One region of the Pelotomaculum schinkii genome, then DNA from elsewhere that is predicted to be linked to it. Evidence: riboswitches for the same ligand, from Rfam matches in the RefSeq annotation. Region 1 holds a riboswitch; the other holds the start of a gene.

Region 1 (9,623 bases):
AATTCCCTGTATCTTATGCGGTCCCGGATTTCCCCCGGAAAGCACCGGCGAGTCAAATGGTTCCACTGCTACCACCTTGAAGTCTGGTTTACGGGACTTAATAACTTCTCCCACACCAGTGATGGTCCCGCCGGTACCTACCCCGCCGACCACAATATCCACCTTGCCGTCTGTGTCGTTCCAGATCTCTTCGGCAGTCGTGGCGCGGTGAATGGCCGGGTTGGACGGGTTTTTAAACTGCTGGGGAATAAAGGAATTGGGGATTTGGGCGGCAAGTTCCTCGGCCTTGCGGATAGCGCCTTTCATGCCGTCTGACCCGGGGGTCAGGACCAGTTCAGCGCCGTAGGCTTTTAAGAGGCTGCGTCTTTCTATACTCATTGTGTCCGGCATGGTCAGGATTAAGCGGTATCCCCTGGCCGCGGCTACAAAAGCAAGGGCTATCCCCGTATTACCGCTGGTAGGTTCAATAATAACACTATCCTTGTTGAGCAAGCCTTTGTCTTCCGCGTCTTTAATCATGCTGTAGCCGATACGGTCCTTGACGCTGCCGGCGGGGTTAAGGCCTTCCACTTTAACAACTACTTCTGCTTCCAACCCGGCCGCAACTCGCTGCAACCTGAGTAATGGGGTCCTGCCGATTAACTCCGTAAGGTTATTTGCAATTTTAGCCATGTTTCATCTGCCTCCTGTGTTTTTTACTTATTTAATTTGTTAAATTTAATTTGTTAAAATTTTTGCTCCTGAAAGTTCTTTTCCTTCGTTTAGCGCTGGTGCAAATTGGTGTACACACCGGTCGGCGCAAACGATCAGAACTGTCATGTCTGCCATTCCTCTTACGATTTGAATCCTAAAAATATAGCAACATCCAAAACATAGTATTATTATATGAATACTAATTTTATATCACATACAATAACTTCAGTCAATAGCTGTATAAGAGAATTTTTGTGGCGAATACTTTCCTGTACCTCTTGATATCCGGTCATTCCACGAGCAACATGTTTATTCAACCAGTTGCTTATAAAAAAGGCCGTATCTCATAATTAATGAGACACAGCCCTTGATTAACCAGTTAGCAGTTTTATCCTTTATTATTGAAATTTATACTTTAGCAAGCGCTTGCTCCAAATCATCGATTAAATCATTGACGCCTTCGATCCCGATTGAAAGTCTTACCAAATCCGGGGTAATACCAGCAGCTTTTTGCTCTTCCTCATCCAGTTCCGCGTGAGTTGTACTTGCCGGGTGAATGACAAGTGACTTGGCGTCCCCAACATTGGCCAACAGAGAGAACAGTTTTAAACTATTAATAAAGTTCTTTCCCGCTGCCACTCCACCTTTTATCCCAAAGGTAAATATTGAACCTGCGCCTTTTGGCAGGTATTTTTTTGCCAGGGGATAATACTGGCTTCCTTCTAGTTCAGGGTAATTAATCCAGGAAACTTTGGGATGCCGGCTTAAATATTCTACAATTTTTCTGGTGTTGGCAACATGTCTTTCAATTCGTAGAGATAAAGATTCCAGCCCTTGCAGGAATAAGAATGCACTGAATGGACTAATTGCCGCGCCTGTATTTCTTAAAAGCTGCACTCTTGCTTTTAAAATGTACGCCCGTGCCCCTAAGTCCTGTGCATATCTAATACCACCATAACTCTTGTCCGGCGTGGTGAAATCGGGGAATCTACCGCTTCCCGCCCAGTCGAATTTGCCACCGTCAACTATGACTCCTCCAATGGTAGTGCCATGCCCGCCAATGAATTTAGTAGCGGAATGAACGACTACATCCGCACCGTATTCTATAGGTCTGAGGAGGTATGGGGTTGTAAAAGTACTGTCAACAATAAGCGGCAATTTGTTCTCGTGAGCTATTTTGGCAACAGCTTCAATATCCAAAACATTTATTCTGGGGTTTCCGATAGTTTCACCATAAAGTGCCTTTGTCTTATCAGTGATAGCTTTTCTGAAGTTTTCCGGATCATCAGGATCAACAAAGATTACATTAATTCCCAATTTTCTCAAGGTAACTGAAAACTGCTCATAGGTTCCGCCATATAAGGTACTTGCAGCAACTATTTCGTCACCTGCACTGGCAACATTAAGAATAGCATATAAGATTGCCGCCGACCCTGATGATGCTGCCAGTGCGCCAACGCCGCCTTCCAATGCTGCAATTCTTTTTTCAAAAACATCCTGAGTCGGATTCATAATTCTGGTATAGATATTTCCCGGCTTTCTTAAATTGAACAGATCTGCAGCGTGATCTGCATCTTCAAAGACATACGATGTTGTTTGATAAATTGGGACTGCTCTTGCTCTTGTTGCCGAATCCGGCTCTTCCTGCCCTGCATGCACTTGTAGTGTTTCAAAACTTAGTTTCTTATTGCTCACTTTTATCTCTCCTCGTTAATAATATCTTTAAGACATACTATCATAAACCATAATTATTAAGTATTTTCCTCAAATTAGAGACATACGTCTTAACCTCAGTATAATATGATAACAACACTCTCCCTTCACCCGCATAGCCATATGATTTATTCTCAAAAACCTCCTTTATCCAATTTCGTTTATGTTATAAGGTGTTTCCTGATATACGTAATAATTGAGCCAGTTTGAAAACAGCAGGTTGGCATGACCCCTCCACTTTACGACAGGTGTCTTTTCCGGATCATCATCCGGAAAATAATTTTTGGGAATATTAATTGGAAGCCCTTTTGCCACATCCCGGTCATACTCTGATTTCAATGATAGTGGGTCGTATTCCGAATGTCCCATAACAAAAATTTGGCGGCCACCTTTAGATGACACTATATAAACACCAGACTCTCTTGATTCAGACAGTATTTCCAGCTCTTTTACTTTCTCAATGTCATCTCTTCTCACTTCTGTGTGTCTTGAGTGGGGTGCAAAGAAAATATCATCAAATCCCCTGAGCAGCCTGATATTCTTTTTGTTTACTACATGGGGAAAAACACCAAACATCTTTGCCGGAAGTTGATACTTGGGAACACCAAAATGGTGGTATAACCCGGCCTGCGCTCCCCAGCATATGTGAAATGTTGAGTATACATGGTGCAGGCTCCATTCCATAATCTTGACCAACTCCGGCCAGTAATCAACCCCCTCATAATCCATCTGTTCAACGGGGGCGCCGGTTATGATCATACCGTCGAATTTCTTTTCTTTGATCTCTTCAAATTTTTCATAGAACTTAAGTAAATGTTCCCTAGGGGTATTCTTTGAAGAATGAGTTTCCGGGTGCAGTAGAGTTACATCCACCTGCAAAGGTGAATTACTCAAATGTCTTAGTATCTGTGTTTCAGTTGTGATTTTGTTGGGCATCAGGTTTAACAAAACAATACTGAGCGGTCTTATATCCTGGTGGACTGCACGCTCTTCATTCATAACGAAAATGTTTTCATTATTTAAAATCTCTGATGATGGAAGATCATCAGGAATATTAATAGGCACCTAACACACCCCTTTCAAAATTAAAAATCCTCTTTCCTAATGAAAGAGGATAAATTTGGCATAATCTCTCTCTCATCTCTCAATGTTTCCATTGCAGGAATTGGCACCGCTGTATTTTTAACAAAATACCGGTTGCCGGGCTTCATCGGGCCAGTCCCTCCACCTCTCTGGATAAGAGTCCTAATATTAAATTATCGATTGAATTCCTACTAATGATATTTCATTAGTGTTATTAATTGAGATTTATTTTATTGCTTTTATCAAGGTTTGTCAATAACTTTTTTAGGAGGTGTGTGTTCATTCTGTGATAATGTCACCCTGAAATATTTCTGAGAAAATGTCACCCTGTAAGTGGTCTGAGGTTTTTTGGAGGAGTGACTGGTCAGTAGCGAGAGGGTCCCCGGGACCAGCTATGGCCAACTACCGTTATCTCGGGCAGAGTTCCAGAGCCTGGCTTACCTTATCCAGGGACTCCTCCGGCGTGAGAACCGCACGGCATACCACGGGCCTTTTTTCCCACTTATTGAAACCGTGCTTGCAGAAGCGGCACTGGATGTTGCAGGACAGGCTGACCGGCAGGTGAATCCTTCCGTATTTATGGTGGGCTTCTCCGTTGAAGCAAGGATGCTTTTTAATCAGGTGATTGTGGACTGATAACTCCACCTTATGCGAAGCTTTGCATAACCCGCCCTGAGGTGTGCCGAAATCAGTAGATGGAATTTGCCTTCTTCCATGTATCCGGCTTTGAGCCATGCCCATTATCATGTCTAGTACTGTTCCATCTGCAATGTGTATTTTGTAAGCAGGTTATTAAAGTAGTAACTCAGTGTATTTTATTTATAAGCTTCTTCCTATCAACAAGACGTGGCGGCTCCTCAAACCAGCTGTTGTCTATCATAATATTTGTTCCGTCCTCTGCAAAGTCTCCGGCTTCAGTCATGATAAGAAGATACTTCGCCTTGAGGTCATGTCTAAAGTTCAAGGTCATAAGATAAGCATATTCCATTGCACCGCAGGTACTTATCAATCCGATGTGAAACATCATCAATTTATCCGAAACGGGAGGTTCAATTGAGTCTGTCACCATAGCGTCCCAAAACATGGGGACAGGAATATCTTCTTCTCTTAAATGAGCGCTAAATATGCCCATTATTTTATCTGAAAGTTTTATACCTCTTTCAATGTAATTCCTAACCTGCTTCGACTTGGCTACCTGCCTGAACCCGGTCATAAGATTCTTCCCCACGGAGTTTAAGAAAACTATGTGAAAAGACGTAGCAATCTCTTGAGCGAGAGAAGGTCTCTTCATGCCGAGGAACCCGGTTAAGAAGTTTTGTTTTTTAACAAAATCAGTTACTTTAGAAATAGTAACATTAGGATACCTGATATAAAGGCCCTTAGAAAGCAGGGTGTTAGTAACCTTGTCAAAATACTCCATAGACGAGACGATACTCTTATTGAAGACCTCCCTTACATCAGAACGGGTTAATAGCCCCCATGTAAGGGTATTTCTGGGCATAATAAATCTTTCAAGACAAAATAAATAGTAAATACAGAAGATATCGGAATAGAGACGAGGCGCCCCTAGGTTAATATCTTCTGCAGTAAAACCTACCGGTTGTGGTAAGTTATCCTGTTCCATGATATTTCTAATGTCTTTTGCCCTCTGCTCATATAACTGGACGGCTTCTTCAACTAAAGGTTTAATATCACTATCCTCAACGTGCCGGGAAAGGTGTTTTACGAAGACGGAAACCATATCGACATTCAGATATGTGTTCCAAAGGTTACCGATTTCCGATGAATTTAATCCAGGGTAACAACAAAAAGGTTCTTCATTAATAATGTTACTACTACCTATTAAAGGTGTTTCCATTTAATGGGCCATCCTCCCACCGTGATGTAAGTCAATAGCTATATTTTTTTCTTTACTTATTTTGCCGTTGTCTGTAGCTATTATGCGTTATTTGTATTTGGACCCGCAAACCCAGATGACCTAGGAGGCTTCCGGTAGCAGCCGAGATTTAACCAACAGGGATAGTACAGCTTCTTTCACTGTGATGTGTTGCAGGTAGAGCCTTGCTCGAGGCGAGGAACTATGTTTCGTAGCGATTTTCAAAAAAACAGGTAATCATGAACCAAACTTAGCCCGCCTATCTGGTTTCCGTTAAATACTACGTCGAACTTTAACTAGTAAGGCCCCCTTTAATACAAAATATCCCTATTTCTCCCCCCCTTCCGATATGGCTGAATTCATTATAAGAAAAACTTTTTACGAAACCATCTCAAAGATGTTACATTTCTATCACATTTCAGGCCTATTACTTAAAGTCAAAAAATTGGGACGGGAGTTTAATCTCCCCGCCCCTGGCTTGTTGATATTATTCTTATATTTGGTCTCCTTCTGCCGTCACACCCCCACCGCAATGGTTGATAAAGAGCCATCTTTCGTGCTATTCATCCATACAGTTCATCGGGCCAAGACCGTTCTTGCTGTGAAACTTATGCATCAAAAATTTGTTCCAGATATTAGCAATTAAGCCATAGTCTGCATAACATAATAGAAACCTGACGGTGAGGGGGTATTACATGGATATCCATTGAAGATTGTCGGCTTGCATAATAGTTTCATTTATAGAAAGGAGAATTGTTATGTCTGAAAACCTCTCTAGTTATGCCTACTACCCCATCGCTTCCCATGAAGGTGTATTGAAAACCGTCCAGAACTGCGAAGCTGTCTGCGAAAATACCTTCACCGCCGTCCTCTGTATGCATGACTGCCGCATGAGGGTAATGCAGCTCCAACTTTTACGCGACTGCGCGGACATCTGCACCCTTACCGCAAAGTACATCGCCCGCTGCAGCATGTATGCCAGACCCCTGGCCGGCTTATGCGCGCAAATTTGTCAAGATTGTGGAACCCACTGCTTACAGCATCCCGATCAGCAATCGCAGTTTTGTGGTCAGGTTTGTCTGAAATGCGCTCAAGAATGTGCCGCTTTTGCCGGAATGGCAATGCCTTGTCCCGGTGGTGTCCAAACCGGTCCCTGCATGCCTGGTATGCCTGGTATGCCGGGCATGTTTTCCCAAGCGGAAAAGAAAGAAGAGAAGGAATAGGGTTGCAACATAAACACACTTACCTTTGTCTAACAAAACTGTACCCTGAACCGTTCAGGACACTTGCGCCCTCAAGATAACTTATATGGCCGGGCTCACAAAATATAGGGGTGTTGGACCTCCCCCACCCCTATATTTTTGATATGATTGAACATAATGCTAAATAGTGTTAGGAGGAATCCATTGGCATTAATTCAACCCAAGCCGGCATATACGAAAATCATGCTTGCTCCTAATGGAATTGTGTGATATATTTATTTGAAAATCAAAGTATATGAAAAACAAGATGTTTGGTTCTCTAATGATTCATTTGCAAAGTCCTTATATAATGCATTACCTCATACTAATTAAATATGATATCGTTCAGAATTCATTCATATATACAGGAAGAGACAAGCTTCAATTCACCAAGCTTGCCTGATATTCTTAACCCCCATGCTAAATCACCTCCAGCTCTTTTTGCAGGAGCTCCCAACCAACTCTATCAAGGGTATTTCTAAAACGTTCACCCGGTTTTCCAAAATTATAAAAATTGAAAAATAGTGTTTACTTTTTATTATTAAAGAAGGTACAATATTGTAAACCTGGCTTAGGTTCTTGGTTGACACAATGGACATGCAAATTTTTTTATTATTAATGTCAACCTAATCTTTTAGGTTAGTTGACAAGGAGGGACGGTCTGTGGATTTTGAAAGTTACAATTTAATATTCTCGTTGGGAAGGAAGGTCTTGGACGGAGGAGATATATCCTGCGACGAAGCCTTGGCACTCACCGAACTTGAAGACTGCGACGCTCCAATACTTTTAGGGATTGCAAATAAGATCCGGTATTACTTTACGGGCAATCAGATTGACACGTGTGAAATCATCAACGCACGCTCAGGCGGCTGCACTGAAAATTGCAAATTTTGCGCTCAGTCGGACCACTATATCACGGAAGCTCCCTGCTACTCCCTATTAAGCGAGGATCAAATACTTGAAGCTGCCAACAAAGCTGAAGCCGACGGCGCTTTTCGATTCTGCATCGTTACTTCGGGCCTGGGTATGAACGGCGATTCGGACTTTGAGCAAATAATCAGAGCAATCAGGCTTGTTGGTCAAAAAACTTCACTTAACCAATGTTGTTCTCTGGGTACATTAAGGGATGAACATGTTGAAGCCTTAAAGGATGCCGGAATCACACGTTACCATCATAACTTGGAAACAAGTCAAAATTTTTTCAAGGAGATATGTACCACACATACTTACGGGGAGAGGATTTCTACAATAAAGAAGGTGAAAGCTGCAGGACTTCAAGTTTGTTCAGGCGGCATTATAGGGATGGGTGAATCCTGGCAAGAACGTATTGAAATGGCTTTCCTGCTCAAAGAACTTGATGTGGATTCAATTCCCATTAATATTCTCAATCCGGTGAAAGGGACAGCCCTTGAAAACCAGGACAGGTTAAAACCTATGGATATACTCAAAACCTTTGCGGTTTACCGCTTAATTCTTCCTGATAAAATAATTCGCTTTGCTGGGGGACGTGAACAGAATCTAGGCGAACTAATGCCTCTCGGCCTGCTGTCCGGTATCAACGGTATGCTTATTGGAAATTACCTCACAACTAGTGGACGAGGCGCCGCTAAGGATATAGAAACGCTGGCAGGCCTTGGTTTTAATCCTTGTACTCCCATAGAAAAATTATGAAAATTAACCTAGTATATTATCAACATTAAAACTATAATATAAATTGTTTTCATGGTATACTCTCCATAGAGGGGAGTGATATGCCTTGCCGAAAGTGAGATACCATGTCCGTCTTCCTGAGAGTGAACGGAAAACCCTGCTCAAGATGGTTTCCAAGGGTTCCGCCTCAGCAAAATCCATCATGCACGCCAATGTGCTGTTGGGTGCTGATGAGAACAGTGAGGGCGGTAGAAAGAGCGAAGCCGAGATAGCACAACTCTTTCATGTTCACCCCCAGACTGTTCACACCATTCGGCAAATGTATTCTGAAAAAGGGCTACAGGCTGCGCTCGGCAGAAAGAAGCGGGAGACACCGCCCGTTGCACCCAAGATTACCGGCGAGATAGAGGCCAAGATCATTGCGCTCAGTTGCAGCTCTCCGCCACCGGGACGATCCAGATGGTCATTAAGGCTGCTGGCAGACAAGGCGGTTGAACTACAGTACATTGACAGTATCTCCTATGAGGCCGTGGGACGGCTTTTAAAAAAACGAACTAAAACCTCATCTTCGTAAGTGTTGGTGCATTCCGCCTGAACAGAACGCCGCCTTCGTCTCCTGTATGGAAGACATTCTGGACCTGTACCAGAAGCAATATTGTAGACTATATCCGGTCATCTGCTTAGTGATGGATAACCTGAACACTCATACCCTGGCATCGCTCTACGAAGCATTTACGCCGGATGTGGCCAGAAGGCTGGCCAAACGTTTGGAAATCCACTATACACCGAAGCACGGAAGTTGGCTCAACATAGCCGAAATCGAACTGAGCGTAATGACCAAACAGTGCCTGGAATGCCGGATTTCTTCAATCGATTCCCTCCGCCTTGAACTGGCGGAATGGGAAACTACAAGAAACAGAAACCAAAAAGCTGTTGACTGGCAGTTCACGACCGATGATGCAAGAATCAAGCTAAAGCGGCTTTATCCACAGTTTAAGAGTTGACACTATACTAGATTCCCTGTTAAGACTACTTAAAGCTGATGATCAACTTTCCATCTTCAAATTTTATAAATCTTCTGGAATTACTTACAGGAATCTTCGTGGTTGAACCTACCAAATCATTCCTACGCCAAACGGATAAAATGATTCCCACAAATGCCATGTTTACGACATATCCTGTACCGCCGTATGATACGAATGGCATGTTCATACCAAGTATAGGGGAGAGGTTGAAGTTCGATAAAATGTTAATTATAAACTGCACCGACAAAGCTGTAGATGCTGCCAGTGAAAGATAAAAACCATAATCGTTTTTGATTTTTTTGGTTGTCATAAACATTCTGATTATAAATAAGGATATTATAA
Region 2 (9,623 bases), 280 kb from region 1:
AAGTGGCTGCGGTATCTTTTCATCAAACCCTGATACTCTTGAAGCGGCCGTGACAGATTCGCAGCAATCATTAATTCCGGTGAAAAGAGCGAATTGCCGCCATAAAAGATTTCTTTCAAGTTGTCCAGCGGCCCCGGGAAATTCTTGCAGCTTGCCGCGATTTGGCTGAAACCAGCCTTCTCGAAAGCCTGCCGCCATTCCTTGAACGATGGTATTTGTGGTAGACCGCAGACAGCTTTTACCTGTTCCCTGGCTTCAGGCGGGAGGGAATCTTTAGCCAGCAGTTCAACGTCGACCAGGATCCCCTTTCTCTTTAAAACCCGGAAGCACTCCTTAACAGCTTTAAGCACAGGCAAAAATACCAATACCGATTCAATCATAACCAGGTCGGCAGCTTGATCACGAAAGGGCATATCCAGCACGTCGCCAAGGACAAAATGCACATCAGCCTTTTCCCGCCCGGCTCTTGACCTGGCTTTAGACAGCATTTTCTCTGAGTTGTCCAGGGCAAAAACATGGGCTCCATAGGTTTTTGCCAGGTGGCAGGCGGTTCGCCCTGTCCCGCATCCTACGTCAATAACAATATCGTTACGTGAAATGCTAAAATCCCGCAGAACTTTAAGGGTATGGTGAAATCCCCCCGGGTGCAGACTGCCGCTGTCCATGGAGGCAATGGCATCAAGGTATGAACTCATCCGAAATCTCCTTTTGTTTTATTGACCCTACATATTATGTGGGAAGGAAACATTGAGTTACATACCATTGAAGACGCCTTGCAGGCGCCATATCACCATAGCCAACATGACCATGAGTAACCAAAGGGTGTCAATGAAACTTTCCTGTTCCAGATTTATCAAGCTTACAATGCCAACACTAATTAACGCCACCAAAGCAAGCGCGGCATAAAGAACAGGTCGCAATGATATCAAAACAAGCGCCTCTTTTGCGATTAAAAAAGCACCTGAAAAGAGGTCCTTACAATGGCGGCTGCACTCAACTAATCCATCTTCCAGCTACAAACATGGCGCAGACGACCGAGAACACGACTGTTGTTATAATTACATAAGACTGGTAGATTTGGTTTTTACGGAGCAATAGCGCCAGGGTGATATAACCGGGGAAGAGGATAATGATGTACCTGGGCATACCAAGCGGCACGTTGTCAACTACTGAAGAAAACGGGATTAGAAAACCCAGGACCAGAAAAATCAGCAGCGAACGGTCTTTAATATACTGAAAGCTCCTGATTACCAGGAAGAGGAACAAAAGGGCCATGCCTGATTCAAAGAGAGCGTAATATTGGTTTTCATACAAAAACAGAGTCAGGTTGAGAAGCTGCCCGGCGCCCGGATAGGCGAAATGACGGTAGCCCCAGTACTCGGTATTCAGCGAGTGGGCAAAAGCCAGCGGGTCACCCGTGGACTGCCACAATACCATCATAAAAATGAGCAAAGCCCCGGGAATAAGGGCAAGCGGCAAAGCTTTTTTGATATTGAGCCTGTACCCTTCCTGCTCATACTGCATATACAGGAAAGCAAAGAACAGGACCACCCCAATATTACGGGTCAAGGCCGCGCAGGCGCCGAGAAGCGCAGCCGGCACCCATTTCCCCCGCCTGCCATAATGAAAGGCGGCAAGAGCGAAGGCTAAAAACGGCGCCTCGGAATAAATCGAGGAGAAAAAAATTGCCGTCGGGAAAAACAGCATGATAAAGACGGTGGACGCGGCAACTTCGGCGCTGTAGTCTTCTTTCACCAGGGTATACAGATAATAACAGGCAATAAAGAGAGCGGTGTTGGAAATTAGAAAACCAGCTGCCGCCCCGTCCTGGGTTAAAAAAGTAAGCAAGCGGATCATTAGCGGGAACAACGGGAAAAATGGCGCAGAGTCAAAGTCGTACCCCTGCCCTGCTATTCTCAGAAACCAACCTGCGTCCCAGTGAATTAAGGAATCAAGAATGACATGCTGGTGGATTCTATCCACAGACGCAGGCAGTAACGGACCCAGGACCTCCCTGGTAAGCCAAATTAAAAAAACGATGTAAAGTTTGTTCAGTATGTATATGTAGCCGACATGTTTCAAGTTCTCTTTAATAGAATGTTACCCCCTGGAGACCTTGGCCACCATCTTGCCTTTCCGGAAGACCCACAGCTTGCTGAGGGTAAAGTTGAAAGTAAAAGCAATAGCCGTCGCTAAAAACAGGGCTGTCATCTGGGCCAGATTTAAATTAAGGAAAATATAGATCGACGCGCTGTTGATACCCAGACCTACGGCGTTTACCAGCACGAACCTAATAAACCTGCCACCCTCATGGTGGTCGTGGATTGTCTTAAAAGTCCAGCACCGGTTTAGAAAGTAGCTGTTGAGTATGCCGCAAAAGTAACTCAAGCCTTTAGCCGCTGTGTAAAAGTAGATACTCTCAACAGGATATAATTTTACAATGGCAAAATAGACAGCCCAGTCGATAAAAGTATTTAAGCATCCTACCAGAGCAAATTTGCATAATTGAAAAATATTTTCCGTAAACTCACACTCTCCTTGTACAAACAGAACCATCAATTTGTATGCAGGACGTATTATTCAGACCGTGGAGAAAAACTGCTTTTCAAGGCAAACAATTCTTTAAACGCCCTCAAAATCACAGATAACTTGGCCCCGGTCTGCTCTCCTGCCACGCGGGGGAAATGGCTTACCCCCACCTCGGTTATAGTATAGCCTTTGGCTCTGGCTTTGGCTAGTATCTCGGTATCGATTAAGGCGCCCTGTGAAGTAAGGGTAATCTCATCAAATATTTTGCGCCTGTATAGTTTAAAGGCTGAATCAACATCCTTCACGTTGATTTTAAAGAGAGCATTAACGAGAGCCCCCCACAAAAAGGCATTGACCTTGCGCATAAAAGAATCCTGCCGGCAGGTCCTGCGGCCTGAGACGATATCTGCTTCTTCAATAAGAGGCAGAAGTCTGGTAATCTCCTCTATTTTGAACTGGCCATCCCCGTCTGTATAGAAAACCAGCTCCTTGGAGGCATTCTTGAACCCCGTTTGCAGGGCTGCGCCGTAACCCTTGTTGCCGTCGTGGTGAATTACTCTCACCGCGGGGTTTTCTTTGGCCAGGCGTTCTGCAATTTCACCGGTACGATCCCGGCTGCCGTCGTTTACAATAATAATTTCGTAATCATCGGATATCCTGCGTGCAACCTCAATCGCTTCCAACGTTATCCTGGTCACATTTTGTTCTTCGTTATAACAAGGGAAAAATATGGTAATAGGGTACTTCTTCATAATCCTCCCCAATCCTTTGTGTCGTTCACCATATATTACCTTCGACAAAACTATCCGGCATCCTTCTTCCTGAGTTTCCTTAAAAACACTTTTGCTTTAAGTTTGATTTTTTTGAACAATTTTATACGGGATAAACTTAATCTGTTGAAATTATAAACTAATTTACCAGCCATCTTTATTTTAGAAAAGAATAACTTTTTTAATATTTAACATAATAAGGGTATTAAAATTCAGGAGGTGTCAGGTATGGAATGGTTAAACCGCTTGGCTTTGGCTCTGGTCATTATCGGCGCCTTGAACTGGCTGCTGGTGGGAGTCTTTGAATGGGATCTGGTAGCCGCTATTTTTGGGGGCAATACGCTCAGGCAATCTTCTGACTTTAGCCGGTTTATTTATTCGATTGTTGGACTGGCGGGTCTCTACGCAATCTCATTCTTCTTCAAGGAAAACGCGCTGGTGAGAAACAAGCAGTAATTTTCTGCGGATGCGTAATGAAACGCTACAAAAAGAGTACGGCCCCTTACTCCGTACTCTTTATGTTTATTAAAACTCAATGTATAGGACAATTCCGGCCTGGTCATAATTAATACTGGAAACAACAAAAGGAGGATTGAAGAATGACTCCACGTAAAAAAGATAGGGTCCTGGTTCCGGATACTGTAACCGCCCCGGCGGAAGATGAGAATGATCTTTGCTCCGATGCATCTGAAAGTTCTTGCGGATCCTGCCCAAAATCCAGTGACGACAAAAATGCTACCTGCTAGAGACCTTATCTTAAGGTCTCTTTTTTGTCCCCTGGCTTCCTTAACGGGGGTTGTCACCGCAGGAAACTAATGCTATAGTTGGATTAATAAAAATTATTAACTGGGGTGATGTCGTTTTGAACCTCCAAAACAAGGGTTACCTCAACGATTACCGGGTAAACTTCCTAAACAACAGTACAATCATCAGTATCGAAATTACCTGCTGCGGCAAACACATAGGAGAAATGCGGTTTCAAGACGGCGAAAGGAAAAAGTGTCCTCAATGCGGCACGGTCCATACGGTGACTATCCAGCACAACCACTTCCATATACGCCCGGTAAAATCCAATTCCAAAGAACAGACGTACGATGGGGAAATCCTTGAGGAAAAAGCGCTATAATTTTTGGCCGGGCCTTGAAGGCGGAAATTTATAAACACCCGCGTATACCCCTTGAATAACCAGGTTGCTGGAACTTTCCAGCAGCAGATCGGGATAAGACGGGTTGGCGGCTACCAGACGGATATTACCGTCACTGGCCTTGTGAAATACTTTCAGGGTGGTTTCTTCTCCGTTAACCAGAGCGCAAACAATCTGCCCGTCGAAATCCACGTGTGACTGACGGTGGATTAAAACCAGATCGCCTTCATCTATCCCTGCGCCTGCCATTGAATCTCCTTTGACCTGAAGGGCAAAATACTCCTTAACCGCTTTTTGTTGCGGCATTGGGAGCATGCCGATGATATTTTGTTCCGAAAAAACCGGCTGGCCGGCCCGCACGGTACCCAAAACGGCAATACCGGTAAGATCATTAAATATTTCTACATGCTTGTTAAGTGTATTTTTACTTGGAGTATCCTTCTTTGGTTCGTCTACGCCAGGTAGAAAGTATAACACCGGCTTGGCTAAAGCCTCCGACAGCCTCAGCAAGTCGTCGATACCAATTTTGCGTTTTCCCTTCTCATAATAATTAATGGCTGTGGCCGTAAGCCCCAGCTTGGCCCCCAGTCCGGCCTGGGAAAGGAATTTTTCTTCCCTGGCTTTTTTAATTTTGGCCCCGATTTCAACAAACATCTAAAACCGCCCCATCTATACGCAATCTTAATCAATAGTAGGCATGGCTGATACCTGCCGCAGGTACTTTTGAGGGAAGCCAAAGAACTGCCCGCCGGCAACCATCTTTTGAAGATACTGCCGGGATGGAAACAGCATACTGTGCCACTTGAACACAGATGACTCCACACACATCGTACCGACCGCTCCTTCCACCGGTATCCTGATTTTCACCTCTCCCGCTGCGAGAGCCTTTTGCCTTGATTCCATATGGTACACTGCTCCCCACACCTCGCCATCAGAGGATCTGCTTAAATTTGCCACACCCCCGCCGGCGCTCCCGGTTTTGCTGTCATCAAAGGTCAGGTGGTAGCCCTTAAGGCATCCCCTCATCAAAAAATGCACGCCTGGCGATGAACGATATAGTTCAGGTTCGAGCTCCGGTCCATAGGCAAAATAAAGGCAGTCCTCTCCCGCCAGCAGCGGCAGTTGACCGGCAATGAGGTCGTCAATTTCCTGCCTGTTCTGGTGGACGCTAAAAAACCTGCGTTCTGCAAGCGGCTTCACCTCGTCACCGGCAAAAGAGCGGATTTTTCCGCCCAGAGCCAGTACGCCCATTGCCTCCTCCAGTTCTTTAACCTGCAGCTTCGAACGGTTTAATATAGTTTGGAAAGTCAGGGCATTATCCGCTTCCCTGATAACGCAGAGGACCAACAAATTCCTGTCCAGCGCCAAACGAATTCCCCTCCCACTTCAAGTAGAACTTCCCCAATCAAATATTAATAACTTCTACCTCGCCGGGGTTAAATCCTTTTCTAAAACACATACCTATTGACATAAGCTGGTTCAATTGATAGACTAATACACAGTAACTTAATACCTTTGCTCTTATCCGGAGTGGTGGAGGGACTGGCCCAATGAAGCCCGGCAACCTTGGGATTACCCCAAAAAGGTGCTAATTCCTGCAGAAGATCTTTTTCTTCTGACAGATAAGGGGGAAAGCGTTGACTTAGACTTTCTAGCCCCTTCTGTCTTAGAAGGGGTATTCTTATTAAGGACGGCAAGAGCAATGTTTAAACCGGGAGGGACGTGGAACAATGGCAATCGAAAAGACTTACGCCGAAATTAATGAAAAGATTAAGTCCGGTAAAGCGGTTGTACTAACTGCCGAAGAAGTAATCGGCCTGGTTGAAGAAAAAGGACTTACCGAAGCAACCCGGCAGGTAGATGTGGTCACCACCGGAACATTTGCCCCCATGTGTTCTTCCGGTGTATTTCTTAATTTCGGTCATTCCAAGCCCAAGATGAAGATGCAAAAAGTTTGGCTTAACGGTGTCCCGGCCTACTCCGGAATAGCTGCTGTCGACGCCTATCTTGGCGCAACGGAACTTCCCGAGGACGACCCCTGCAACAACAATTATCCTGGTGAATTCCGGTACGGGGGCGGGCATGTAATCCAGGACCTGCTAATGGGTAAAAAGGTCAAACTGGAAGCCACCTCCTACGGTACCGACTGCTACCCACGCCGTGAGCTCGAGACTTATATAAACCTGGACGATATTAACGAAGCGACCCTTTTTAATCCACGCAACTCCTACCAGAACTACAATTGCGGGGTTAACTTGAGCAACCGGGTTATTTATACCTATATGGGAGTATTGAAACCGAATCTGGGCAACGCACATTACTGCAGCGCCGGGCAGCTCAGCCCGCTTTTAAATGACCCCTACTTTTTAACCATAGGCATGGGGACCAAGATCTTCCTGGGGGGCGGGATCGGGTATGTGGCCTGGAACGGCACCCAGCATTTCCCCGAAATTCAAAAAGACGCTGCAGGAAACAGCTACGGACCGTCCGGCGGAACTCTCTCGGTTGTAGGCGATTTAAAACAAATGGAAGCCAACTGGTTGCTTGGGACCAGCTTCCTTGGTTACGGCGCTACCCTTTCCGTAAGCATAGGCATACCCATTCCCATCTTGAACGAAGAAGTGATGCGCTGCGTATCGGTCAGTGACCGCGACCTCTATGCCCCCATTGTCGATTACGGTGAAGCTTACGGCCAGCGGTTGCCCAGCGACTTGGGCTTCGCCAGCTATGCCGAGCTGAAGTCGGGAACCATCACCGTCAACGGCAAAAAAATTCCTACGGCTCCCCTGTCCAGCTATCCCAAAGCCAGGGAAATCGCCGCTATCCTCAAGGAATGGATCTGCAAAGGTGACTTTCTCCTGACCGAACCGGTAAAGCTGCTCCCTTCCTACCGGGACGGCATCCAATCCAAGAAGCTGGAAATCAGGGGGCTGTAGCAAACAATGCTGCACTGAAAAGGAAGCAAGGGGACGGTTCTTTTGCTTCCTACCCTGAAAACAAATGTACAACTTTTCAGCCCATAGAGAGAATCTAAAAAATGCAGGATCGAATTCATGCGCACAAATGCAACATTGTCCGGCGCCGGCGCGCCGTGTGCGATTGAAACCGCGCCTGCATCGAAAGCACCGCTACAGCCCCTGGAGGTATGATATCTGCAAAGGAGTGAACGGCATGGCGCCGAATAAAATAATCCTGCGGTTTGGTGAGAACACATCTGATCAGCCGATTATTTACCGTCTGGTCAAGGACTACGACCTGGTCATCAATATCCTCAAGGCCAACGTCAACCCCAATAAAGAAGGGACGATGGTTTTGGAACTTACCGGGGAAAAATACGAAGAGGGGCTGGGCTACCTGCGAGACCAGGGAATCAGAGTGCAGCCGCTTGCTGAAGAAGTCTTCCGCAACGAGGACAGATGCATTAGTTGCGGAGCGTGTACGGGTATCTGCCCCACCGGCGCCCTGAGCCTGGAAAGGCCTTCCATGGAAGTAAAGTTCGACAGCGATAACTGCATCGTCTGTCAGCTGTGTGTCAAAGTCTGTCCGCTAAAAGCAATGGAGGTCAGGTTTTAGATTTGGAGTACCTGAAGCGTACTTACCGGACTTTATTCCGCCAGGACGACCTGGTCCATTTCCAGGTAGTGGTGCGCCAGACCGACCTGGATATTGGGGTGCGCCGGGAGAGGTTTTCCCCTGAATTAGCGAACTGGGTGGAAAAGCTGCTCAGGGAACTCCGGGAGCCTTTTGAAGTATATACTAAGAAACACCCGGCTTTTCTTCATTCACTAGTACCGTGTGCACCTCTGTCCGGCGCCCCGCCCATCGCCGTCGACATGGCGCAAGCGGCTCGCCTGGCCGGGGTAGGCCCGATGGCCGCCGTGGCCGGAGCTTTTGCCCAGTACATCGGTAGGGCACTGGCCAGACGGTCAAAGGACTTCATTGTTGAAAACGGCGGGGACATCTACCTGCGCAGCACCCGCCGGCGCAAGATAGGTATTTTTGCCGGGGCCTCCCCCCTGTCAAACCGTATTGCCCTTGAAATCAAACCGGAGGATACTCCAATAGGTATCTGCACTTCTTCAGGCACTGTGGGCCCTTCCCTCAGTAAGGGCTGCGCGGACGCCGCCGTGATCCTCTCACCTTCCGCCATCCTGGCCGACGCCGTGGCCACGGCAGCCGGCAACATGGTCCAAGATAGCGGTGATGTTCAGACGGCAGCCGAATTCGCCACAGCAATCGAAGGGGTCACCGGGGCGGTTATCATAAAGGACGACCGCCTGGCCGCCTGCGGCAAGTTAAAGCTTGTTCCCCTTGTATCTAATAGCCAATAATAAGTTTAATCTAACAATTCAAGAAACAAGCCAAGAATAGTCCACGCAATTGTGCCATATAATAGCATTCTTCTTTTTGTTTTTTGATCAATACTTTTTTCGGTGGAAATATTTTTTGTAGATAAAGTATAGCTGAGACAACTAAAAACCCTGTTATTAATTCTAATAGTATATATCCAATTAGCATTAACACAGTCGTAGTCATAATAATTCAATCCCCTCCTTATATTTTATAAAGAGAGTGTAAATACTAATCTGTTCGCCGTTCGGACTGTGTATACCTGCCAGTTGGTTTAGTGCGTCGTAATCAAACAGTGTAACATGTTATTGCTTCTGTAAGCTTCCAGGGTCATCCGTCAAAACAGGTGTTACCAATCATGACCACCCGCTCAGCGGGTGGTTTGCTCTAGCCCTATAAGGGCTTGGGGCTAGGCTGAGCCTCAAGGCTCGCTGAAAGTTCCGCCAGCCGCACACCATTTCAAACTACCCCTAAAGGGGTTATTTTTTCTTGTTTTTGTCTACTGGCTCACCCGTAAACGGGTCTATATATTCTTTTAGACTCAGCTGGTATGCTACAATGTCTTCTTGTAGTTGCTTTCTTATATATTGTTCTATCGCCTTTTTATTGCGTCCTACTGTGTCTACATATGTAACCGGGCGTCGCGTTCCATTCTTTCCAGCAGGTCGGCGGTATCCTCATATGCGGGTAACAGAGGGCTTGTCGAATCTCCATCTGACTAACCTTAAAATCAAGGTGTCGCCTGTCTTGCCGCCTTTGGGAGCGAATTTGCCGGTCGGACTGTTCCAGCAGTTCTTTGACCGCAGTTGAAACCTCAACGCTAATCTGGC

What was found. A riboswitch is a leader RNA that binds a small molecule or an ion and turns the genes downstream of it on or off. The one in region 1 is predicted to bind S-adenosylmethionine.
Region 2: linked by a shared signal. The riboswitch ahead of Psch_RS03225 (homocysteine biosynthesis protein) and the one ahead of metA (homoserine O-acetyltransferase MetA) in region 1 are both predicted to bind S-adenosylmethionine.

Annotation. Positions count from the first base shown of each region.
Region 1 is NZ_QFGA01000001.1:940,873-950,495, forward strand. Features, by position in the region: gene cysK (cysteine synthase A) at 1-672, opposite strand, end outside; gene Psch_RS04535 (homocysteine synthase) at 1,102-2,388, opposite strand; gene metA (homoserine O-acetyltransferase MetA) at 2,554-3,471, opposite strand; SAM riboswitch class I at 3,541-3,649, opposite strand; partial or broken gene Psch_RS04545 (radical SAM protein) at 3,844-4,134, opposite strand; gene Psch_RS04550 (DUF3231 family protein) at 4,295-5,347, opposite strand; gene Psch_RS04555 (four-helix bundle copper-binding protein) at 6,124-6,588, shown strand; gene bioB (biotin synthase BioB) at 7,270-8,277, shown strand; partial or broken gene Psch_RS04565 (transposase) at 8,423-9,260, shown strand; gene Psch_RS04570 (FtsW/RodA/SpoVE family cell cycle protein) at 9,286-9,623, opposite strand, start outside.
Region 2 is NZ_QFGA01000001.1:662,758-672,380, forward strand. Features, by position in the region: gene Psch_RS03180 (class I SAM-dependent methyltransferase) at 1-695, opposite strand, end outside; gene Psch_RS03185 (mannosyltransferase family protein) at 994-2,082, opposite strand; gene Psch_RS03190 (GtrA family protein) at 2,101-2,556, opposite strand; gene Psch_RS03195 (glycosyltransferase family 2 protein) at 2,577-3,281, opposite strand; gene Psch_RS03200 (DUF378 domain-containing protein) at 3,528-3,755, shown strand; gene Psch_RS03205 (hypothetical protein) at 3,899-4,045, shown strand; gene Psch_RS03210 (hypothetical protein) at 4,162-4,425, shown strand; gene Psch_RS03215 (LexA family protein) at 4,420-5,097, opposite strand; gene Psch_RS03220 (gamma-glutamylcyclotransferase family protein) at 5,125-5,811, opposite strand; SAM riboswitch class I at 5,962-6,072, shown strand; gene Psch_RS03225 (homocysteine biosynthesis protein) at 6,174-7,379, shown strand; gene Psch_RS03230 (NIL domain-containing protein) at 7,615-8,016, shown strand; gene Psch_RS03235 (UPF0280 family protein) at 8,019-8,774, shown strand; partial or broken gene Psch_RS03240 (IS200/IS605 family transposase) at 9,273-9,422, opposite strand; gene Psch_RS03245 (hypothetical protein) at 9,397-9,623, opposite strand, start outside.